2 regions of the Gordonia sp. NPDC058843 genome follow, and region 2 is predicted to be linked to the other one. Evidence: predicted binding sites of a transcription regulator. Region 2 holds the regulator's gene; the other holds the start of a gene.

Region 1 (10,007 bases), 120 kb from region 2:
CATCACACTGATCGGGGAGTCCTCGGTCGGTTCGGGTGTCCGGCGCGTCGAGGCCTATGTCGGTCTCGACTCGTTCCGGTTCCTGTCGAAGGAACGCGCACTGCTGGCCGGTTTGGCGTCGTCGTTGAAGGTGCCGTCCGAGGAGGTGCCCGGCCGCGTCGAGCAGCTCGTCACCAAGTTGCGCGACGCCGAGAAGGAACTCGAGCGGGTGCGTGCCGAGGCGGCCCGGTCCGCGGTCTCCGGTCTCCTCGACACCGCGACGACCGTCGGAGCGACCCTCGTGGTCGAGGGCCGGGTTCCGGGCCTCGACGCCAACGGGCTGCGGTCGGTGGTGACCGACCTGCGTGGCCGTGTCGCCGACCGTCAGGCGGTGATCGCGCTGTTCTCGCCCAGTGGTGACGGATCGGAGGCCAAGGTGCCATTCGTGATCGCCACCACGGCGGCCGCCCGCGACGCGGGGATCAAGGCCGGCGACCTCGTCAAGGAGGTCGCGCCACTGGTGGGTGGTCGTGGCGGCGGCAAGCCCGACCTGGCCCAGGGCGCCGGCACCGTTCCGTCGGGGATCGACGCTGCGCTGACACGCATCCGAGAGTTCGTCGCCTGATGCCGGACCCGCAACCACGAACCGACGGCCCCGCGCGGGCCCGAGGGCGACTCCTCGGCATCGATGTCGGGAGCGTGCGGATCGGCGTCGCCGTGTGCGACCCCGACGGCATTCTCGCGACCCCGGTCGAGACTGTTCGTCGAACCCCTTCGCGCACAGACGATCTCGACCGGATCGCCGCGCTCGTCGCCGAATACGAGGCCGTCGGGGTGGTCGTGGGCCTGCCGAAGACGCTCAAGAACACCGCGGGCACGGCGGCCGAGACCGCGCGTGCGTTCGGGGACCGGCTGTCGTCCCGGATCGACCCGGTGGCGGTGCATTGGCACGACGAACGATTCACGACGGTGACCGCACAGCAGGCACTGCACGCCAGCGGCCGGACGGTGAAGTCCTCGCGCGCGGTGATCGACCAAGCCGCGGCGGTCGCTATTCTTCAGGGGTGGTTGGATGCGCGACGATGAGTCAGGGGAGCCTCCGGTGACCGACGATCGGCGTCGCACACGACACCGGGAGAGCCCGCAGCGCCGTACCGAGGGCATGGACCCGGAGCGTCTGCGGTACTTCACCCAGTCGGCCGACGGGTCGCCGCACACGCGGCACCGTCGCCGTCGCGCCGGCGGGGAACCCGCGGATGCGGCCGGGCGTCGTCCGGTCCCACCGCCCGTCCCGCCCGCCGAACAGGCGCGCCCGGTGGGGGGTACGCCCCGACCGCGCGCGACGCCGGTCCGCATCCCGCCGGGGCAGTCTCCCACCCCGCCCCCGCCCGTCACGCCCCCGCCCGTCACGCCCCCGCCCGTGACACCCCCGCCTGCGACACCCCCGCCTGCCGCAGCGCGGCCCGCCCCGCCTGTGCGCAGCGCCGGTGACGACGAATTCCGCCCTGCGACAACCGGATTCGCCCCCGCCGAGTATGCCCCGGCCGAACCCGAACCCGCCGGCCTCGAACCGGACGGGTACGCCGGTGCCCGGTACGCCGACGAGCGCCACCACGACGAGCGCCACCACGAGGTGCGCCCCGACGAGGCGCGTTACGCCGATCCTGCCGAGACGGCGCGTCCGGTTCGCGACGCCGAGCACGACGACGACTGGTGGCCCGGTGTCGACGACGCCGAGCCCGCTCAGCAGGCGCGTCGCACCCCCCGCCGTACGGGGAACCGTGGCAAGCGCCGTGCGGTGCTGGCCCTCGCGATCGTCTTCATGCTCGCGTTGATCACCGGCGTCGGTTACTACGGAGTGCGCGCCACCGGGCTGCTCGAGTCACGCAAGGACTACACCAATGTGGCCGGCGCCGGCGACGTCGTCGTCGACATCCCGGACAACTCCACACTCGCCGACTTCGGCCGCATCCTCGTCGACGCCGACGTGGTCGGCAGCGTGCGTGCGTTCGTCGATGCCGCCGGCGGACAACCGATGTCCGGTGGGCTCTACAAGATGCGCACCCAGATCCCGGCGACCACGGCCGTCGAGATGCTGACCGATGACGGCGCGGAGCATCGGGTCGGTCGAGTCGTGATCCCACCGGGGCTGCAGCTCGATTCGAAGACCGGTATCGACGGCAAGATCACCCCGGGCATCTTCCAGCTCATCGAGAACGCGACCTCGTTCGCGGTCAACGGGGAGCAGGAGGGCGTCAGGGTCGCCGACCTGGAGCGGGCTGCGGCCGAGGCCACCCCGGAGGAGCTGGGCGTACCCGAGTGGGCCCGCCAGAACGTCGCGGCGATGACCGGCGATCATCGCCGTGTCGAAGGACTCATCGCGCCGACCACCTGGGAGCGTGTCGAACCCGATCACACCGCCACGCAGATCCTGCAGGAGATGATCTCCAAGAGCGGGACGATGTTCGAGCAATGGGGATTGCTGGACCGCAACAACTCCGGGCTCGAGCCGTACGAAACCCTGATCGCGGCGTCGATCGTGGAGCGGGAGGTCCGCCACGTGGAGGATGCGCCGAAGGTGGCGCGAGTCATCCGCAATCGCCTCGACCGCGATCAGTTGCTGCAGATGGACTCGACGCAGAACTACACCGCCGACATCACGAACATCGACGTCCACGGCGAGGCGTACAAGAACGACAACGAATGGAACACCTACCGCTACAAGGGGTTGCCACCCACGCCGATCGCGGCGATCGGCGTGCCGGCGCTCGAGGCGATGCTCGACCCGGCGCCGGGCGGGTGGCTGTACTTCGTCACCGTCGACACCGCCGGGACCACCTTGTTCGCCAACACCTTCGAAGATCACAAACGCAACCGCGAGGTCGCCTGCCGCAACAAGCTGGTGGCCACGGGATGTAGTCAGTGACCGGCGGGCCCGCCGTGAACACCGTGCCCACCGACACCCGCTCCCCGCACGGTGACCACCGCCGGGCCGCGGTCCTGGGGTCGCCGATCACGCATTCACGTTCGCCGCGGGTCCACCTCGCCGCCTACCGGGCCCTGGGGCTCGCCGACTGGCGGTACGAGCGGATCGAGTGCACCGCCGACCGACTGCCCGAGATCGTCGACGGTGCCGATGCGGACTTCATCGGGTTCTCGGTCACCATGCCCAACAAACGCGCGGCACTCGAGTTCGCCTCTGAATGCACGGAGCGCGCCGAGCTCGTCGGGTCGGCCAACACCCTGGTGCGTGTGGCGACCGGCTGGCGCGCGGACTGCACGGACATCGACGGCATGTCGGGTGCGCTCACCGACCTCGGGGTCGACGCCGACATCGCCGCGGGCGCACCGCCGATCGCGGTGGTGGTCGGGGCGGGTGGCACGGCGCTGCCGACGATCATGGCACTCGCGGACGCGGGCGTCACCGATGTGGTGGTCGTCGCGCGCGACGCCGGTCGCGCCACGCCCGTCCTCGAACTGTGTGAGCGGCTCGGGATGAGTGGCGAGACGGTGCCCTTCGAACCCGCGGAGGCGCTGGACCATCGGTGTCGCGACGCGTCCGTCGTCGTGTCGACGGTGCCCGCCGAGGCGGCCGCCGGCCTGGCGTCGGCGGTGGCCGGGGCGGGCAAGGTCGTGGACGTGATCTATGACCCCTGGCCGACGCCGCTTGCGACTGCGGTCGCCGCGGCCGGCGGGACCGTGGTCGGCGGTCTGGTCATGCTGGTCAACCAGGCGTTCCGGCAGGTCGAGCTCTTCACCGGTCTGCCCGCACCCCGCGAGGCGATGATCGAGGCTCTGACCGTCGACTGACGCCGCGACGATCCGGGTCCGTCCACAGGGCCGGTCGGCTGTGGACGGGCGAGGGGCGACGGTCCGATCTCCCGACATGATCGGCCGATGGGCGAGTGCGCGATCCTGCTGTGGCTGTCGGTCGTCGCCGTGACCGATGCCGACACCCGCCGGATCCCGAACGTGCTCGTCTGGCCCGGACTCTGTGGCGCGGTGGGTGCGAGTGTCGCCCATCCTGGGGCCGCGCTGGCGGCGGTGGTGGCCGCGACCCCCTACGCGCTGGCCTTCGGGGTGGGCTGGTGCGGCGGCGGAGACGTCAAGCTCGCCGCGGCGTGCGGTGCGCTCGCCCTGCGTTGGGACGCGGCCCTGGTCGTGGTGGCACTGGCCTCGTTCGTGGCGGTGGGCACGGTGCTGGCAGACCGCGCGGCTCCCCGGGAGCGAAGCGTCACCGGCTCGCATCCGCACGGACCCGCCCTCGTCGCGGCCACGTTCGTCGTCGCGGGTCTGCTGTGACGCGCACGACCCGCGGGTTTCGGCGGCGCCGCCGTCGGGCTGGACGCGGCAGCATGGAACAATCGATCACTGTGTTGCGCTGGATAACTGCCGGAGAATCCCACGGTCCCGCCCTGGTCGCCATCGTCGAGGGCATGGTGGCCGGCGTCGAGGTCACCTCGTCCGACATCGCCGAGCAACTTGCTCGGCGCCGCCTCGGCTATGGCCGGGGGGCGCGGATGAAGTTCGAGGCCGACAAGGTGACCGTGCTCGGCGGGGTCCGCCATGGCCAGACCATGGGCGGTCCCGTGGCGATCGAGATCGGCAACACGGAGTGGCCCAAATGGGAGACGGTGATGGCATCCGACCCCGTGGATGCGGCCGAACTCGAGGGCAGCGCCCGCAACGCGCCGCTGACCCGGCCCCGCCCCGGGCACGCCGACTACTCCGGCATGCTCAAGTACGGCTTCGACGACGCCCGTCCGGTGCTCGAACGCGCCAGCGCGCGTGAGACCGCGGCCCGCGTCGCGGCCGGCACCGTCGCCCGCAACTTCCTCCGTCAGGTGCTCGGCATCGACGTCGTCTCCCACGTCATCTCGATAGGCGCGAGCGATCCGTATGACGGCCCGCCGCCGCGCATCGCCGACCTCGAAGCCATCGACGCCAGTCCGGTCCGCGCCTTCGACGACGACGCCGAGAAGTCGATGATCGCCGAGATCGAGGCGGCGAAGAAGGACGGCGACACCCTCGGCGGCGTGGTCGAGATCGTGGCGACGGGTGTGCCCGTCGGCCTCGGTTCGCACGTGAGCGGGGAGACCCGCCTCGACGCCCGGTTGGCGGCGGCGCTGATGGGCATCCAGGCCATCAAGGGGGTCGAGGTCGGCGACGGCTTCACGACCGCCCGCCGCCGCGGCAGCGAGGCCCACGACGAGATGGTTCCCGGTGCCGACGGCGTGCTGCGTTCGACCAACCGCGCGGGCGGGCTCGAGGGCGGCATGACCAACGGCGAGGACCTGCGCGTGCGCATCGCCATGAAGCCGATCTCGACGGTGCCGCGAGCGCTGTCCACGATCGACATGTCGACGGGGGAGACGGCCAGCGCGATCCACCAGCGTTCGGACGTCTGCGCCGTGCCTGCGGCGGGTGTCGTCGCCGAGGCGATGGTCGCGCTCGTCGTTGCCCAGGCCGCGCTGGAGAAGTTCGGGGGAGACTCGGTCGCCGAGACCGCAGCCAACCTCGGTGCCTACCGGGCCGCCATCGACGCGCGTCCGCCCCGGGCATGACCCAGCCCCCAACCCCTATGCCACCGACCCCGACGCGTGCGACGACGGGTCGTCGTCCGGCGGCCGTGCTCATCGGCTTCATGGGGGCGGGCAAGTCCACCGTCGGTCGCCTGCTCGCCGATCGGCTCGGCGTCGACTTCATCGACACCGACGTCGAACTGGTGCGACGCACCGGACGCAGCATCCCGGAGATCTTCGAATCCGACGGTGTCGAGGCTTTCCGGACGATCGAGGAGAACGTCGTCACCGATGTCCTGGACAACCACGGGGGCGTGGTGTCGCTCGGCGGTGGCGCCGTGACCACCGCCGGCGTCCGTGAGGCACTGGCCGACCAGCGTGTCGTGTACCTCCGGGTGTCGCCCGAGCGGGGATACGAGCGCGTGTCCGGAACCGACCGACCGCTCCTGGCCACCGCGGACCCCGCCGCCCGATACGCCGAACTGCTCGCCGGACGGACGGAAACCTACGCGGCGGTGTGCACCTTCGACGTCGATGCCGACTCCGATCCCGACACGGTTGCCGACGCCGTCGTCGTCCAACTCGCCCGCGAACTCATGTGAGGAAGCCGAGAATGACCGAAAACGATCAGGCGGGGACCGAACCCGTCGCCATCCGGGTCAACGCCGGCGCACCCTACGACGTGACCATCGGCCGGGGACTCCTCGGCGAGGTGGCCGCCGCGGCGAAGGGTGCCGACCGCATCGCGATCCTGTACCAGCCGCCACTGGCGAAAACCGCCGAGCAGGTTCGAGAGTTCCTCGCGGACAAGGGATTCGATGCCCATCGCGTCGAGATCCCGGACGCCGAGGACGGCAAGGATCTGTCGGTTGCGTCCTTCTGCTGGGAAGTGTTCGGTCGGATCGGTCTCAAGCGCAACGACAAGGTCATCAGCCTCGGTGGGGGAGCTGCCACCGACCTGGCCGGATTCGTCGCGGCCACCTGGATGCGCGGCATCGGGGTGATCCACATCCCGACGACGCTGCTGGCGATGGTCGACGCCGCCGTGGGCGGCAAGACCGGCATCAACACCGAGGCGGGCAAGAACCTCGTCGGGTCGTTCCATGAACCCGACGCGGTCCTCATCGACATCGGCACCCTGGAGACCGTCCCGCGCAACGAGATCGTCGCCGGACTCGCCGAGGTCATCAAGACCGGCTTCATCGCCGATCCCACGATCCTCGACATCATCGAGGCCGACCCCGAGGCCGCCCTCGACCCGACCTCAGGTGTGCTGCCCGACCTCATCCGACGGTCGGTGCAGGTCAAGGCGGACGTGGTGTCGGCGGACCTCAAGGAGTCGTCGCTGCGCGAGATCCTCAACTACGGACACACCCTCGGCCACGCGATCGAACGCCGGGAGCGGTACCGCTGGCGTCACGGCGCGGCGGTGTCGGTGGGCCTGGTGTTCGCCGCCGAGCTCTCGCGCCTGGCCGGGCGCCTCGACGACGCCACGGCGGATCGGCACAAGGCCATCCTGGATCTCGTGGGACTGCCGACAACGTACGACCCGGATGCATTCGGCGATCTTCTGCAGGGCATGGCCGGGGACAAGAAGAACCGGTCAGGTGTCTTGCGCTTCGTCGTCCTGGACGGGCTGGCCAAGCCCGGCCGGCTCGAAGGCCCTGATCCGGGCCTGATCGCGGCCGCCTACTCCGCGGTGGCGGGTGGCCCGGCGGCGAAGAGCACGTCGGTCCTGCTCTAGCCCGGTTCTGCTGGTCGAGCAGCGTCGCCGTGCCCTGTTGATCGAGCAGCGTCGCCGTGATCTGTTGGTCGAGCAGCGTCGACCGGGCGAAGCGAGGACGCCGCGCCCGTCGAGGCCACCGAGGCGACCCATAGCTCCTGTCGGTGCGGCGTGATCCGATTGCCAGACAACTGGCGGTCCCGAAATCAGCCGTTGACTCGAACGTATGTTCGGGTATCGTAGACGCATGCCATCGGGGGCGGGGACCGAATCCACATCGGTGGACCCATCACAGCATTCGGTCGAACCACGTCTCCGTCCCGACCATGAACTCTCCGCGTCCGAACTCGTCGAGGTCCTGAGTCATTGCGCCGGCCTCGCCGCAGCGTCGGCGCATCGGATGATGGTTGTTGCCAGTCTCATTCACGATGAGCGTGAGATGGACTACGCCCAACGGCGGGCCGAGATGCACAGCGGTGAACTCGACTCCATCGAAGCGTTCGAGAACCTGTCAGCGCGGGTGGCCGCGGGTGAGAACCCGTACGAGCGGTTCGGTCCGAACGGTCTCGAGCAGGCCATCGCCGAAGTCGGTGCCACTCTCACCGTCACACCGGCCGAGGCGAAAGATCTCATCGAAGCCGGTGACGCGCTGCGTTACCGGCTCGCGTTCACCGGGCACGCGCTGGCGTGCGGCCGAATCGACAAGCGCCGCTTCCTCATTACACTCAAACGCACCGACCTCATCACCGACGATGAGGAGATGCAGACCGTGGACGTCCATCTGGCCGAGGCGATCTTCGCGCGCGCACCGATGTCAACGGCACGGTTCACCGCCATGGTCGACGCCATCGTCGCCAAGTGGGCGCCCGACGCGGTCCGTCGACGCAAGGAGCGGGTGAAGTCCGACCGCAAGGTGACGGTCACCCCGGATCGGTTCACGCCCGGTCAGTCCCGGATCTCCGGCACGCTGCCCGTCGCCGATGCGGCCGAGTTCGATGCCCGGCTGTCGTCGATGGCCACCGAGGTGCACACAGGCGACCCGCGCACCTTCTCCCAGCGCCGCGCAGACGCGCTCAAGGCACTCGCCCGCGGTGAAGCCGCGCTGACATGTCGGTGCGACGACTGCAGCATGCCGACAGCCGCAGCCGGTCCGGAGCAAGACCTCGACGCACTGCCTTCGGATGCCTCAACGCCTCCATCGCGCGCGCCGCGTGCGACCTTTCACATCGTGGTGAACCTGTCGACACTGATCGGGCTCGACGACGATCCCGCCTTTCTCGACCGCCACGGCATCGTCGACGCCGACACCGCTCGATCCCTTCTGGCCGAAGCCCGACGCACCTACATCGCGCCCACAGACGCCGGCCCGCCAGTGGCAAATACTGATCCCGCGATGCGCTACGCCCCGTCGAAGAAGCTCCAGGCGCTGGTACGTGCGGGTGAATTGTGCTGCACCTTCCCGGGTTGCAATGCGCCGGTGTGGCAGATCGATCTCGACCACACCGATCCGTTCGACCACGCCGATTCGCGTCGCGGCGGACCGACCGACGCGCGCAATCTGAAACCGCTGTGCCGATTCCATCACCGCATCAAGACCTTCACCAGCTGGCAGGACCACCAGGACGAATTCCGCACCGCCTGGTTCACCACACCCACCGGGCACATGTTCGTCGGCAATGCGTTCAGCGGACGGGACCTGTTCAATAAGCTCACCCCGTGCCGGCCGCCCGACCACCCCGCGCGGAAACACTTGGACACGATGCGCGACAACGACTTCCGACGCCAGCAACACGCCGAGAAACGCTGGGACGACGCGAACCCGCCGCCCTTCTAGACACCGCCGGTCACGACAACGTCGGCGGGCAACAAGCGATAACTGTCAGCGCCCGCTCAGCGGATTCGCTGAGTCGGCGCGTCCGCATCAGCGGGGGTGCCGTCCTCGTGGTGGGGCGAGCGATCCTCGTGCACCGACCAGTCGTCGTCGGCTGCGCCCTTGTTCTGGTCGCGCCGGACGAGGAAGCGGCCGATCGCCGCACCGACGAAGGCGGGGACGAAGACGAGCAGCGCGGTGAACGACGCTCCGGCGATGAGTTCGACGAACAAGCTGGCCTGTCCGATCCCGGCGAGCACGACCGTGCCGAGGATCCACGAGATCAGGCCGGCGAGAACGCCCGCCAGGACGCCTGCCTGCAGCCAGCGCACGGTGAGGTCCTCGTAGTCATCGGGATCCGGATTCGCGCGGGCATCGCGGATACCGTCGTAGCCACCCCACACCAGGGCGATGAGGACGACGACGGCGATCGCGATGGTGCGCCAGACGGTGGAGTTCAGCGGTGCCTGCACCACTGCGAACCCGAGCAAGACGCGGGCGAGGACGTGAACTGCGGTCATCGTCAGACCGCGCACCAACCACGAAGACATGCGCGTCATCTTACGCACGGAGGTGGTGACAGCGGACACACCTGGTCGAAGTGGCCGGGTTCGCGCGGTTCCGACGCCCGCCGTAGCGTGGCGGAGGTGCCGATCAACCACGACACGGCCGGCCGCCGCGCCCGGCTGCGAACCGAACTGCGGGCCGCGGACGACCCGGTCTCGTTCCTCGTCGTCTCCGACCTCGTCAACGTCCGCTATCTGACCGGGTTCACCGGCTCGAACGCCGCCGTGCTGATCGACGTCGACGACCCGGCGGGTGACCGGATCGCGACCGACGGCCGGTACCTCACCCAGGTCGCCGAGCAGGTGCCCGACGTCGAAGCGATCATCGAACGCGCCGTGGTGCGTGC
Region 2 (10,007 bases):
ATGAAGAAGGCGCGCACCACGAAACGAGCTGCACGCAAGGGCGGCTCGATCCCGACGATCACCGTCGCCGGGTACACCAACGCGGGCAAGTCCAGTCTGGTCAACGCGATGACAGGCGCCGGAGTCCTCGTGCAGGACGCGCTGTTCGCGACCCTGGACCCCACGACGAGACGTGCGACCCTCGACGACGGGCGCGCGGTCGTCTTCACCGACACCGTCGGTTTCGTCCGCCATCTGCCCACCCAGCTCGTCGAGGCGTTCCGCTCGACGCTCGAGGAGGTCGTCGACGCAGACCTGTTGCTCCACGTCGTCGATGGTGCGGACGCTTTTCCGATGGAACAGATCTCGGCCGTCCGCCAGGTCATCAACGACATCGTCGCCGAGGAGGGTGTCACCGCGCCGCCGGAGCTGCTCGTCATCAACAAGATCGACGCCATCGACGGCAACCGCCTCACCGAGTTGCGCGGTGCGCTCGGCTCGGATGCGGTGTTCATCTCCGCCCGAACCGGCGAGGGCCTGCCCGAACTCTTCGGGCGGGTACGCGAGTTCGTCGGTCGCGAGGACGTGGAGATGACCATCGAGGTGCCCTTCCACCGTGGTGAGGTCGTCTCGCGGATCCACAGCGAAGGCGAGGTCATCTCGTCCGAGCACACCGAGTCGGGCACGACGATGAAGGTCCGCGTCCCGGCCGCGTTCGCGGGCGAGATCGCGGACCTCCGGATCTGAACGGGTCTCTCGGGCGGACGGCTCCGCGGCCGACCTAGTCCGCGTCGAGGTCTTTCTCGACCAGCGTGACGATGGCGTCGAGGGTGGCCTGGTCGTCGGCCGTCACGACCACCCGGGTGCCCTTCTCGGCCCCCAGGGTCATGATCATCAGCGCCGATCCCGCGTCGACCGGGTCGCCGCCCTCGAGGCCCAGTGTCACCGGGTTGCCGGTCTCGGCGACCGCCTCGGCGATGATCGTGGCGGGGCGGGCGTGCAGGCCGACGGCGGAACCGACGGTGACGATGGTGCTGGGCATGAGAACTCCTTCGAGTGTTGTTCTGAGTTGAGTGTGCAAGTGTGTCGGGGGGTCGCGGCGTGTGGCGTCGTCAGGCGGCGACCGCCTCGAGTTCGTCGAAGGCGGCGGCGTCGCGACTGCGGTGGACCTGCTTGGCCGTGACCACGAGGACGGCGGACAAGACGGTACCGGCGACGAGCGCGACGAGGAAGAGCACCCAGCTGTTCATCGCGAAGAAGACGAAGATGCCGCCGTGCGGAGCGCGGAGCTCGACACCGAACGCCATGATGAGTGCGCCGCTGAGTGCGCCGCCGGCCATCATCGACGGGATGACGCGGAACGGGTCGACCGCCGCGAACGGGATGGCGCCCTCGGAGATGAACGACGCGCCGAGAAGCCATGCGGCCTTGCCGTTCTCGCGCTCGGGCTCGGTGAACAGGCCGGGCCGGACCACGGTGGCCAGGGCGAGCGCCAGCGGGGGCACCATGCCGGCGCACATGACGGCGGCCATGATCTGGTACTGCGCGGCGCCGGCGGTCGCGGCGTCGGCGATGCCGGCGGTGGCGAACAGATAAGCGGTCTTGTTGACCGGTCCGCCGAGGTCGAAGCACATCATCAGACCGAGCACGATGCCGAGGGCGATGGCCGATCCGCCGGACATGCTCTCGAGTCCGCTGTTCATCTGGTCGGCGAGCCAGGCGAGCGGCTTGCCGAGGACCATGTACAGCAGGCCACCGACGATTATGCTGCCGAACAGCGGGATCACGACCACCGGCATCAACCCGCGTGCCCACTGGGGCAATGGGATTCGGGCGATCCACAAGCACACCGCGCCGGCGATCAGGCCGCCGATCAGCGCGCCGATGAAGCTGGCTCCGACCGCGAGCGAGACGATGCCGGCCACGAAACCGGGTGCGATGCCGGGGCGATCGGCGATCGCGAATGCGATGTAGCCCGCGAGGACCGGTACCGCGAGTCCCATCACCCCCGAGCCGATCGCGAAGCTCACCGCGCCCAGATACTGCAGGAGCCCGCCTGACGGCAGATCCCAGAGACTGTTGTTCAGCGCGATGAAGGCGCCGTCGCTGAGGGTTCCGCCGTCGTCGAGGTTCGTGTTCGCGACCTCGTAGCCGGCGAGGAGGAAGCCGAGTGCGATGAGGAGACCGCCCGCGGCGACGAACGGGATCATGTAGCTGACACCGGTCATCAGGGCCTGGCGGGTGCGGCCGGCCAGACTCACCCCGGACTTCGACGGGTCTGCCGCGTCGGCGTCCGAGCCGTCGCCGGTGACACGCGCCGCGTCCGGGTTGCGTCCCGCCGCTACCGCTTCGGCGATCATCGCGTCGGGTTCGTTGATGGCTCGTTTGACCCCCGAGGCGATGACGGGTTTACCGGCGAACCGGTTGCGGCCCTTCACACCGACGTCGGTGGCGAAGATGACGGCGTCGGCCGAGGCGATGACGTCCGGCTCGAAGGCGGTCGTGGCCGAGGACCCCTGGGTCTCCACCGCGAACTCGACGCCGGCCCGCTCGGCGGCGTATTTCAGCGCGTCGGCGGCCATGTAGGTGTGGGCGATGCCGGTCGGGCACGCGGTGATCGCGACGATGCGCGGCGTCGCCGATGCCCGGTCGGCGGTCTCGTCCGCGGCCTCGGTGTCGCGGGGTGAGGTGTTCTCGGACTTCGTGGTCGACACGGCCGCGCTCGCTGAGGCCGGGGTTGCAGTGGCCGGTGTTGTGGGGGCGGCGGGTGCGGGGTCGATGGCCTCGTTGACCAGTTCGATCACGCGTTCCTCGTTCTCCGCCGCGCGGAGCGAGGCCACGAAGTCGGGGCGGACGAGCGAGCGGGCCAGCGAGCTGAGGAGTTTCATGTGCGCGCTGGCACCACCCTCGGGGGCGGCGATGAGGAAGACCAGATCGGCCGGTCCGTCCGGGGCGCCGAAATCGACCTTGCGGGACAGTCGCGCCATGGCGAGGCTGGCCGCGGTCACCGAGGCGGTGCGGGCGTGCGGGATGGCGATACCGCCGGGAAGTCCGGTCGCGGACTTGGCCTCCCGGTCCAGCGCGGCCCGCGCCAGATCGGCGGGGTCGGTGGTCCGGCCGGCCGCGGCGAGCGCGTCGGTGAGCGTGGTGATGACGGCGGCGGGATCGCCGCCGGCGTCGACGTCGAGACTCACCGTCTGTGCGGTGATGATCTGCTCGGTCATGGGATGTCCTTCGTCGGTGAAAGGGGTGAGCGGTCGGGGTGGGATGGGATTCGGGGTTCTGATGTGATTCGGGGTTCTACGGAGTGGGCTTCGGTGAGCCGCGGTGGCGCCGTCACGTCATGCGAGCGGCTCCCGACAGTTCGGTCACCCGGACGCCGGGGAGGTCGAGGTGGTCGGGAGTGGGCGCCTGGGTGCCCGCGAGTGAGGCGGCCGCCGCGCCGTATGCCACGGCCGACCGAAGGCACTCCGCGGGCGGGGCCCCGGTGCTCTGTGCGATGAGGAAGCCGGCCAGCGACGAGTCCCCGGCGCCGACGGTGCTGCGCGGGACGATCGGCGGCGGGGTCGCCGACCAGATGCCGGACGCGGTGACCAGGACGGCACCGACGGCGCCGAGTGTGGCGAGGACATTGCCCCCGATCTGCTCGGCGATCGTGGTCGCGGCATCGACGACCGGGCCGAGATCGTTGCGCGAGAGCGCTTCTCGGAGTGTGCTCGGGTCGGCGCCGGTCAGTTCGGCGAGCTCGTCCTCGTTGGGCTTGATCAGGTCGACACGACCGGCGACGGTGGCCCGGAGCGGAGCTCCCGAGGTGTCCACCGCGACCCGGCAGCCGGCGAGGACGAGGTCGTCGGCGAGCGAGCGGTACCAGTCGTCGGGAACGCCCGGTGGCAACGACCCGCACAGCGTGACCCACTGCGCGGAGTCGGCGTGACCGCGGATCAGTCCGACGAGTGCCTCGCGATCCTGCGTGGTCAGGGTGACGCCCGGCGCGTTGATCTTGGTCGTCGTGCCGTCCGACTCGGCGATCGTGATGTTGGTCCGGACCTCGCCGTCGACGGGCACCGCGTCGTAGGGGAGTCCGAGATCGTCGAGTGCGGTTCGCAGCGGGTCGCCCGACCGTGCGGGGAGCAGGGCCCGGGTGGTCAGTCCGGCCGCCGCGACGACGCGGGACACGTTGACGCCCTTGCCGCCGGGTTCGGTGCGGACCACGCCGGCGCGTTGCACCTCGCCGCGCGCGAGTGGGGCACCGAGTTCGAGGGTGCGGTCGAGGCTCGGATTGGCGGTGACGGTGACGATCATGCGATCACGACCTCGACGCCGCGCGCGGACAACGCTGCCGAGAACGCCGGGTCGATGCCGGCGTCCGTGATGAGAACGTCGACCGCGTCGAGGCCGGCGAAGGAGGACAGGTCCTCGCGATCCATCTTCGAGCTGTCGGCGAGGACCACCACCCGCTGTGCGGCAGCGACCATCGCCGCCTTCACCGCTGCCTCGTCGGGATCGGGTGTCGACAACCCGTGGGTCTCGCTCAGGCCGTTGGTCCCGATGAACGCGGTGGTCACGCGGATGCGGCGGAGTGCGTCCACCGTCTCGACGCCCACTGTCGCCTGGGTCAGACCACGGACGCGGCCGCCGAGGGCGTGCAGACCATCGGGATGGGTGCCCGCGAGCAGGCCGGCGATGGGCAGGCTGTTGGTGAACATGGTGAGCCGGCGGTCGGGTGCCGTCGCCTCGGCGGCGCGGTAGGTCGTGGTGCCGGCGTCGAAGAGCACGGAACCGCCGTCGGGCGGCAGGAACCGGATCGCCGCCCGGCCGATCGCGGTCTTCTGCTCGATCTGGCTCGACTCGCGCTCGTCGATCCCCAGTTCGCCGAGGGCACGCATGACCTCGGCGCGCACGGCGCCCCCGTGGACTCGCTGCAGATGTCCCGCGCGTTCCAGAACGGCGAGATCTCGACGCACGGTCTCGCTGGTGACGTCGAACTTCTCGGCGAGCGCGGTCACGGAGGCCCGCCCCGCGACGCGCACCTCGTCGACGATCGCCTGTTGTCTCTCCTCGGCGTACACACCGCTCCGATCTCCGGTTCCGGCCGCCCCGCTTGTTGAGGCGTGTGGGATTGCATGTTGTAGTAATTGTGTTTACGCCTGTTTGTGTTGACAAGTCAAGCACTATTTGTAACGGTGGTCACATCGGTAGTCGAGTGAGAGGCAAGACGATGGCGCAGATACTGACGGGAACCCCGGTGGTCGGCGGATTGGCCCACGGTCCCGCGCTGTGGCCGGGCGAGCGGCCCGATCACTCCCCGGAGAAGCTCGGCGTCGGTGTGGAGATCGCCGAGGAGCGCCGCGCCGACGAGGTGACGCGCTTCGCCGCCGCGGCCGGAGTGGTCGCCGCGCGACTGCGCGCCCGCGCATCGCAGAACACCGGGGTGGCTGCCGAGGTGCTCGCGGCCACAGCGGGCCTCGCCGAGGACCGGGGCTGGATCGGTGCCGCAACCGCCCTCATCACCAAGGGCGCCTCCGCCGAGGCCGCTGCCGTCGTGGCCACCGACCAGTTCGCGGCGGTGTTCACCAAACTCGGTGGGCTCATGGCCGAGCGGGTCACCGATCTGAACGATGTCCGGGACCGCGTCCTCGCCGAATTGCTCGGCCTACCCGAACCGGGCGTGCCGACACCGGAGGTGCCGTCGGTGCTGCTGGCCGACGACCTCGCACCCGCCGACACCGCGGGCCTCGACCCGACGAGCACGATCGCTCTCGTCACCCGCCTGGGCGGACCGACCAGTCACACCGCGATCATCGCGCGGCAACTGGGCATCCCGTGTGTGGTGGCAGTCGCCGATCTCGCCGAGATCGAATCCGGCACAACCATTCTCGTCGACGGGACGACCGGGCGGATCGAAGTGGAGCCCGACACGGAGACAGCCCGGACGCGCGTCGACGAGGACCGGCGGCACGCCGAAGTCGTCGCCGGCTGGACGGGCCCGGGCCACACCGCCGACGGTGCTCCGGTCTCGGTGCTCGCCAACGTCGCCGACGGATCGTCGGCAAGGGCCGCGGCCGGCCACCCCGTCGAGGGTGTCGGACTCTTCCGCACCGAACTCGCGTTCCTCGAACGCGCCGACGAACCGACGGTCGACGAGCAGGCTGCGATCTACCGTGAGGTCCTCGACGCGTTCGACGGACAGAAGGTGGTGATCCGCACCCTCGACGCCGGGTCCGACAAACCCCTCCGTTTCGTGACGCATCCCGACGAATCCAATCCCGCGCTCGGTGTCCGAGGGGATCGGATCGCGCTCGCACATCCCGAGATCCGTACGCATCAACTCGATGCGATCGCGCGGGCCGCAGAGGGTGTCGAGGTCGCGCCGTGGGTGATGGCGCCGATGATCGCCTCGCCGGCGGAGGCGCGCGTGTTCGCCGCGGAGGTCCGTGGCCGGGGTCTGGTGGCCGGGGTCATGATCGAGGTGCCCGCTGCGGCGATCCTGGCCGAGGCGGTCCTCGCCGAGGTGGACTTCGTGTCGATCGGCACCAACGACCTCACCCAGTACACGATGGCGGCCGACCGGATGTCGGCCGATCTCGCCGGGCTCACCGACCCGTGGCAACCCGCCGTGCTCAGCCTGATCGCCGGAGTCGCCGCCGCGGGAGTCCGTCAGGTCAAGCCGGTGGGGGTGTGCGGGGAGGCGGCCGCCGATCCGAATCTCGCCTGCGTGCTCGTCGGACTCGGGGTGACCTCGCTCTCCAGCGCGCCGGCCGCAGCGGCCGCGGTGGGAGCACGACTCGGCGAGGTGACCGCGCAGGACTGTCGCGCGGCCGCCGACGCCGCGTTGGCCACCTCCGACCCCGCCGCGGCGCGTGAGGCCGCCGCGGCAGTGCTCGACCGTTCGGTCGGTGGAGAGGTCAGACTCGCCGCATCACGGTGACGACCTTGCCGAGGATGACGGCGTCGTTACCGGGGATCGGATCGAACAGTTCGTTGTGCGGCATGAGCCAGACGTTGGCGCCCTGACGCTTGAAGGTCTTCACCGTGGCCTCGCCGTCGATCATGGCCGCGACGATGTCGCCGTTGTCGGCGACGTTCTGCTGGCGGACCACCACCCAGTCGCCGTCGCAGATGGCGGCGTCGATCATCGACTCGCCCACGACGCGCAACAGGAAGAGTGAGCCCTCGCCGACCAGTTCGCGGGGCAGCGGGAAGACGTCCTCGACGGCTTCTTCGGCGAGAATCGGACCGCCGGCCGCGATCCGTCCGAGGACCGGCACGAAGGTCGGCTCGGGCAACTGGCTCGCCGTCGGGTTCTCCGGAGTGGGCGGTTCGCTCGGGGCGATGTTGACCGCTCGGGGCCGATTCGCGTCGCGTTTGAGCAGTCCCTTGCGTTCCAGCGTCCGCAGCTGATGGGCCACCGACGACGTCGAGGCCAGGCCGACCTCGTCGCCGATCTCCCGGATGCTCGGCGGGTAGCCGCGCTCGCGTACCGAACGGCGGATCACCTCCAGGACCCCGAGTTGCCGCGGGGTGAGTGAGGCCTCGGCGGCGGCGACGTCGATCGGGGCCTCGGTGTCGGCGCCCCGCGCTCGGCCGCGCCTATCGCCGGTGTCACTCATGTTCGGTTCCTCTCGTCTTTCGGAACGTGCAGGTAGATGGCCCGTGGGATGTCTCAGCCGCGTCCGAGCCTAGCGGAGTGCGGGCATCACCTCAAACATTTGTTCGATGTGTCGCGAGACTTTGTCGGTGCGCCGTGCTACAAATTCGAACATCAGTGCATCGAACACCTGATCGAAGTTCGAACACCGAACAACCGCACACCCAGCACACCAGAACTCCCGGAGGGCACCATGCGCACCGCCACTCTCGTCGCTCCCGTCCACGCCGAACGCCCCGTCGTCACCCGGGCGAGCACCGATCGCGCCGATCGTGTCCGGACCCGGGCCCCGCTCTCCGACGGCACCAGGCCGGTGGACACCCGGCCCTCCGGCAACCGGCCGGCGGGTGGCTCATCGCCGCTCACCCCACGCCTGGGTGGCACGCACTGCGGTTCGCCGATGGGGGCGAGGGGCCGGGGCCCGGTCGCGCCGAATGCGGCGGTGTTCCGTCGCCGTCGCCGCACCGCGGTCGCCGTCCTCGCCGGCGTCGGGCTGGCGTTCGTCGTGTGGGTCTTCGGTGTCGTCGGGCAGAACTACTCGGACTCGATGACGCCTGCCGCGGTGAGCGCGGAGGTCGTCCACGTCCGCTCGGGGGATTCGCTCAGCACGATCGCCGGCCGGGTGGCGCCCGAGATGCCGCGTGAGGTCGTGATCGACGAGATCGTCGCGATGAACGATCTGCCTTCGAGCGCGCTGCAGGTGGGCCAGCCCCTGCTCACCCCCCGGTACCGCTGAGGCCGGGCGGTATCCTCGGTGTCACAGGGGCCGGCCGAGAAGCGGCGGGGCGCACGGTTTCACTGCGCTCCAGCGTCCCGAGACCTGCGTGAGGACACGATGCGCTGCCCCTTCTGCAAGAACGACGACACCAAGGTCATCGACTCGCGTGTCGCAGATGAAGGGCAGGCCATCCGACGCCGTCGCTCCTGCGTGGAGTGCGGGCGCAGATTCTCGACGGTGGAAAGTGCCGTACTGGCCGTGGTCAAACGCAACGGGGTCACCGAGCCGTTCAGTCGGGAGAAGGTGATGCGCGGTGTGCGGCGTGCATGCCAGGGCCGCCACGTCGCCGAGGACGCGCTCGCGCAGCTGGCCCAGCAGGTCGAGGACACGGTGCGCGCCAGCGGCTCGGCCGAGATCCCCAGCAACGAGGTCGGTCTGGCGATCCTGGGTCCGCTCCGCGATCTCGACGAAGTGGCGTATCTGCGTTTCGCCTCGGTGTACCGGTCGTTCGACTCCGTCGAGGACTTCCAGCGAGAGATCGACGACCTGAAGTCGGCATCGGCATCGACATCGGGTGATGCGCGCACCGAGACCGTCTCAGCCGAGCCCGTCCAGAGCTCGTAGGACCCGTTTCTCCGACACCGGAAACGCCGTACCGAGACGCTGGGCGAACAGGCCGACGCGTAGTTCCTCGACGAGCCATTGCGCCTCGTCGTCGACGATGGCCCGCCGGTGCTCGGGCACCTGCTCGAGGCGCTGCGCCCAGCGTTCGACGACCCGATCGACGACCCCCACCCCGGCCTGGTCTCGCGACGCCGACGCCGGCAGTGCTTCCAGTCGCGCCTGTGCACCTTCGAGGTAGCGCGGCACGTTCTCCAGATGTCGACGAGCGGTGGCCGCGACGAACCCGTCGAACACCAGGTGATCGATCTGTTCGGCGACGTCGTCGGCGGCCAGTGAACCGGCGTGCCGGTCGATGGCGGCCCGGACCGGCGCCATCCGTTCGAGCGCCGCGACGGCCAGCGTGAAGTAGTCCGGTGCGGCTTCGGTGACGCGCGGACGAATCCGCTCGAGGAATGCCGAGAACGCCTGTGGCGAGCGAACAGTCGTCAGCTCGGCGTCGTCGACGCCGGTGACGGTGTCTCGGATGGCCCGTCGCGTGCAGTCGGCGAGCAGCGCCTCGGTGTCCGCATACGGGCTCTGGCTCAGGGCGAGTCGAACAGCGGGAGTGAGCGATCCGGCGATCCGTTTGTGCAGCGGGGGTACCGCCAGATCGAGAAGTGCGATGATCCCGCGTCGATGTAGACGGTCGCGGGTGTCGGGGGTGGCCGCGTCGACGACGATGACGCCCCGCGCGTGGCCCTTGTCGTCGGACACCGCATCGATCGTCGGATACCGCGTCAGCCGCTGTCCCGCGACGTCGACCGTTCGCTCGTCGGCGAGCGTGCCGATCCCATCGGCGGTCCAGGTCCGGTACAGCGTGCGCGACACCGTCTTCGGTGCAGCGGGCGTGCCGGTCTGTTGCAGCTCGGGTAGCGAGTCGGCGCGGGCGACGATCTGTCCGGCGTCGTCGGCGACCGCGAAGTGCATGCGCAGGTGCGGCGGTATCCGGTCGGCGTCGAAATCGGCCGCGGAGATTCTCATCCCGGTGATCGCCGAGAG

Evidence for each region. Region 2 encodes LexA, which represses DNA repair genes until DNA is damaged. Its sites were predicted from a motif close to CGAACANNTGTTCG; they were not measured.
Region 1: ACFW3F_RS00040 (DUF222 domain-containing protein) is a predicted target of LexA. The motif match lies at 7,444-7,457, and genes of this name have one in related genera.

Annotation. Positions count from the first base shown of each region.
Region 1 covers NZ_JBHYNC010000001.1:5,046-15,052, reverse strand. Annotated here, with positions in the region: gene alaS (alanine--tRNA ligase) at 1-604, shown strand, start outside; gene ruvX (Holliday junction resolvase RuvX) at 604-1,065, shown strand; gene mltG (endolytic transglycosylase MltG) at 1,052-2,905, shown strand; gene ACFW3F_RS00065 (shikimate dehydrogenase) at 2,902-3,789, shown strand; gene ACFW3F_RS00060 (A24 family peptidase) at 3,877-4,281, shown strand; gene aroC (chorismate synthase) at 4,335-5,543, shown strand; gene ACFW3F_RS00050 (shikimate kinase) at 5,540-6,103, shown strand; gene aroB (3-dehydroquinate synthase) at 6,115-7,245, shown strand; gene ACFW3F_RS00040 (DUF222 domain-containing protein) at 7,472-9,058, shown strand; gene ACFW3F_RS00035 (B-4DMT family transporter) at 9,115-9,645, opposite strand; gene ACFW3F_RS00030 (M24 family metallopeptidase) at 9,742-10,007, shown strand, end outside.
Region 2 covers NZ_JBHYNC010000001.1:128,091-138,097, reverse strand. Annotated here, with positions in the region: gene hflX (GTPase HflX) at 1-726, shown strand, start outside; gene ACFW3F_RS00645 (HPr family phosphocarrier protein) at 761-1,021, opposite strand; gene ACFW3F_RS00640 (fructose-specific PTS transporter subunit EIIC) at 1,092-3,203, opposite strand; gene pfkB (1-phosphofructokinase) at 3,316-4,281, opposite strand; gene ACFW3F_RS00630 (DeoR/GlpR family DNA-binding transcription regulator) at 4,278-5,048, opposite strand; gene ACFW3F_RS00625 (phosphoenolpyruvate--protein phosphotransferase) at 5,198-6,907, shown strand; gene lexA (transcriptional repressor LexA) at 6,885-7,589, opposite strand; gene ACFW3F_RS00615 (LysM peptidoglycan-binding domain-containing protein) at 7,821-8,363, shown strand; gene nrdR (transcriptional regulator NrdR) at 8,463-8,969, shown strand; gene hrpA (ATP-dependent RNA helicase HrpA) at 8,943-10,007, opposite strand, start outside.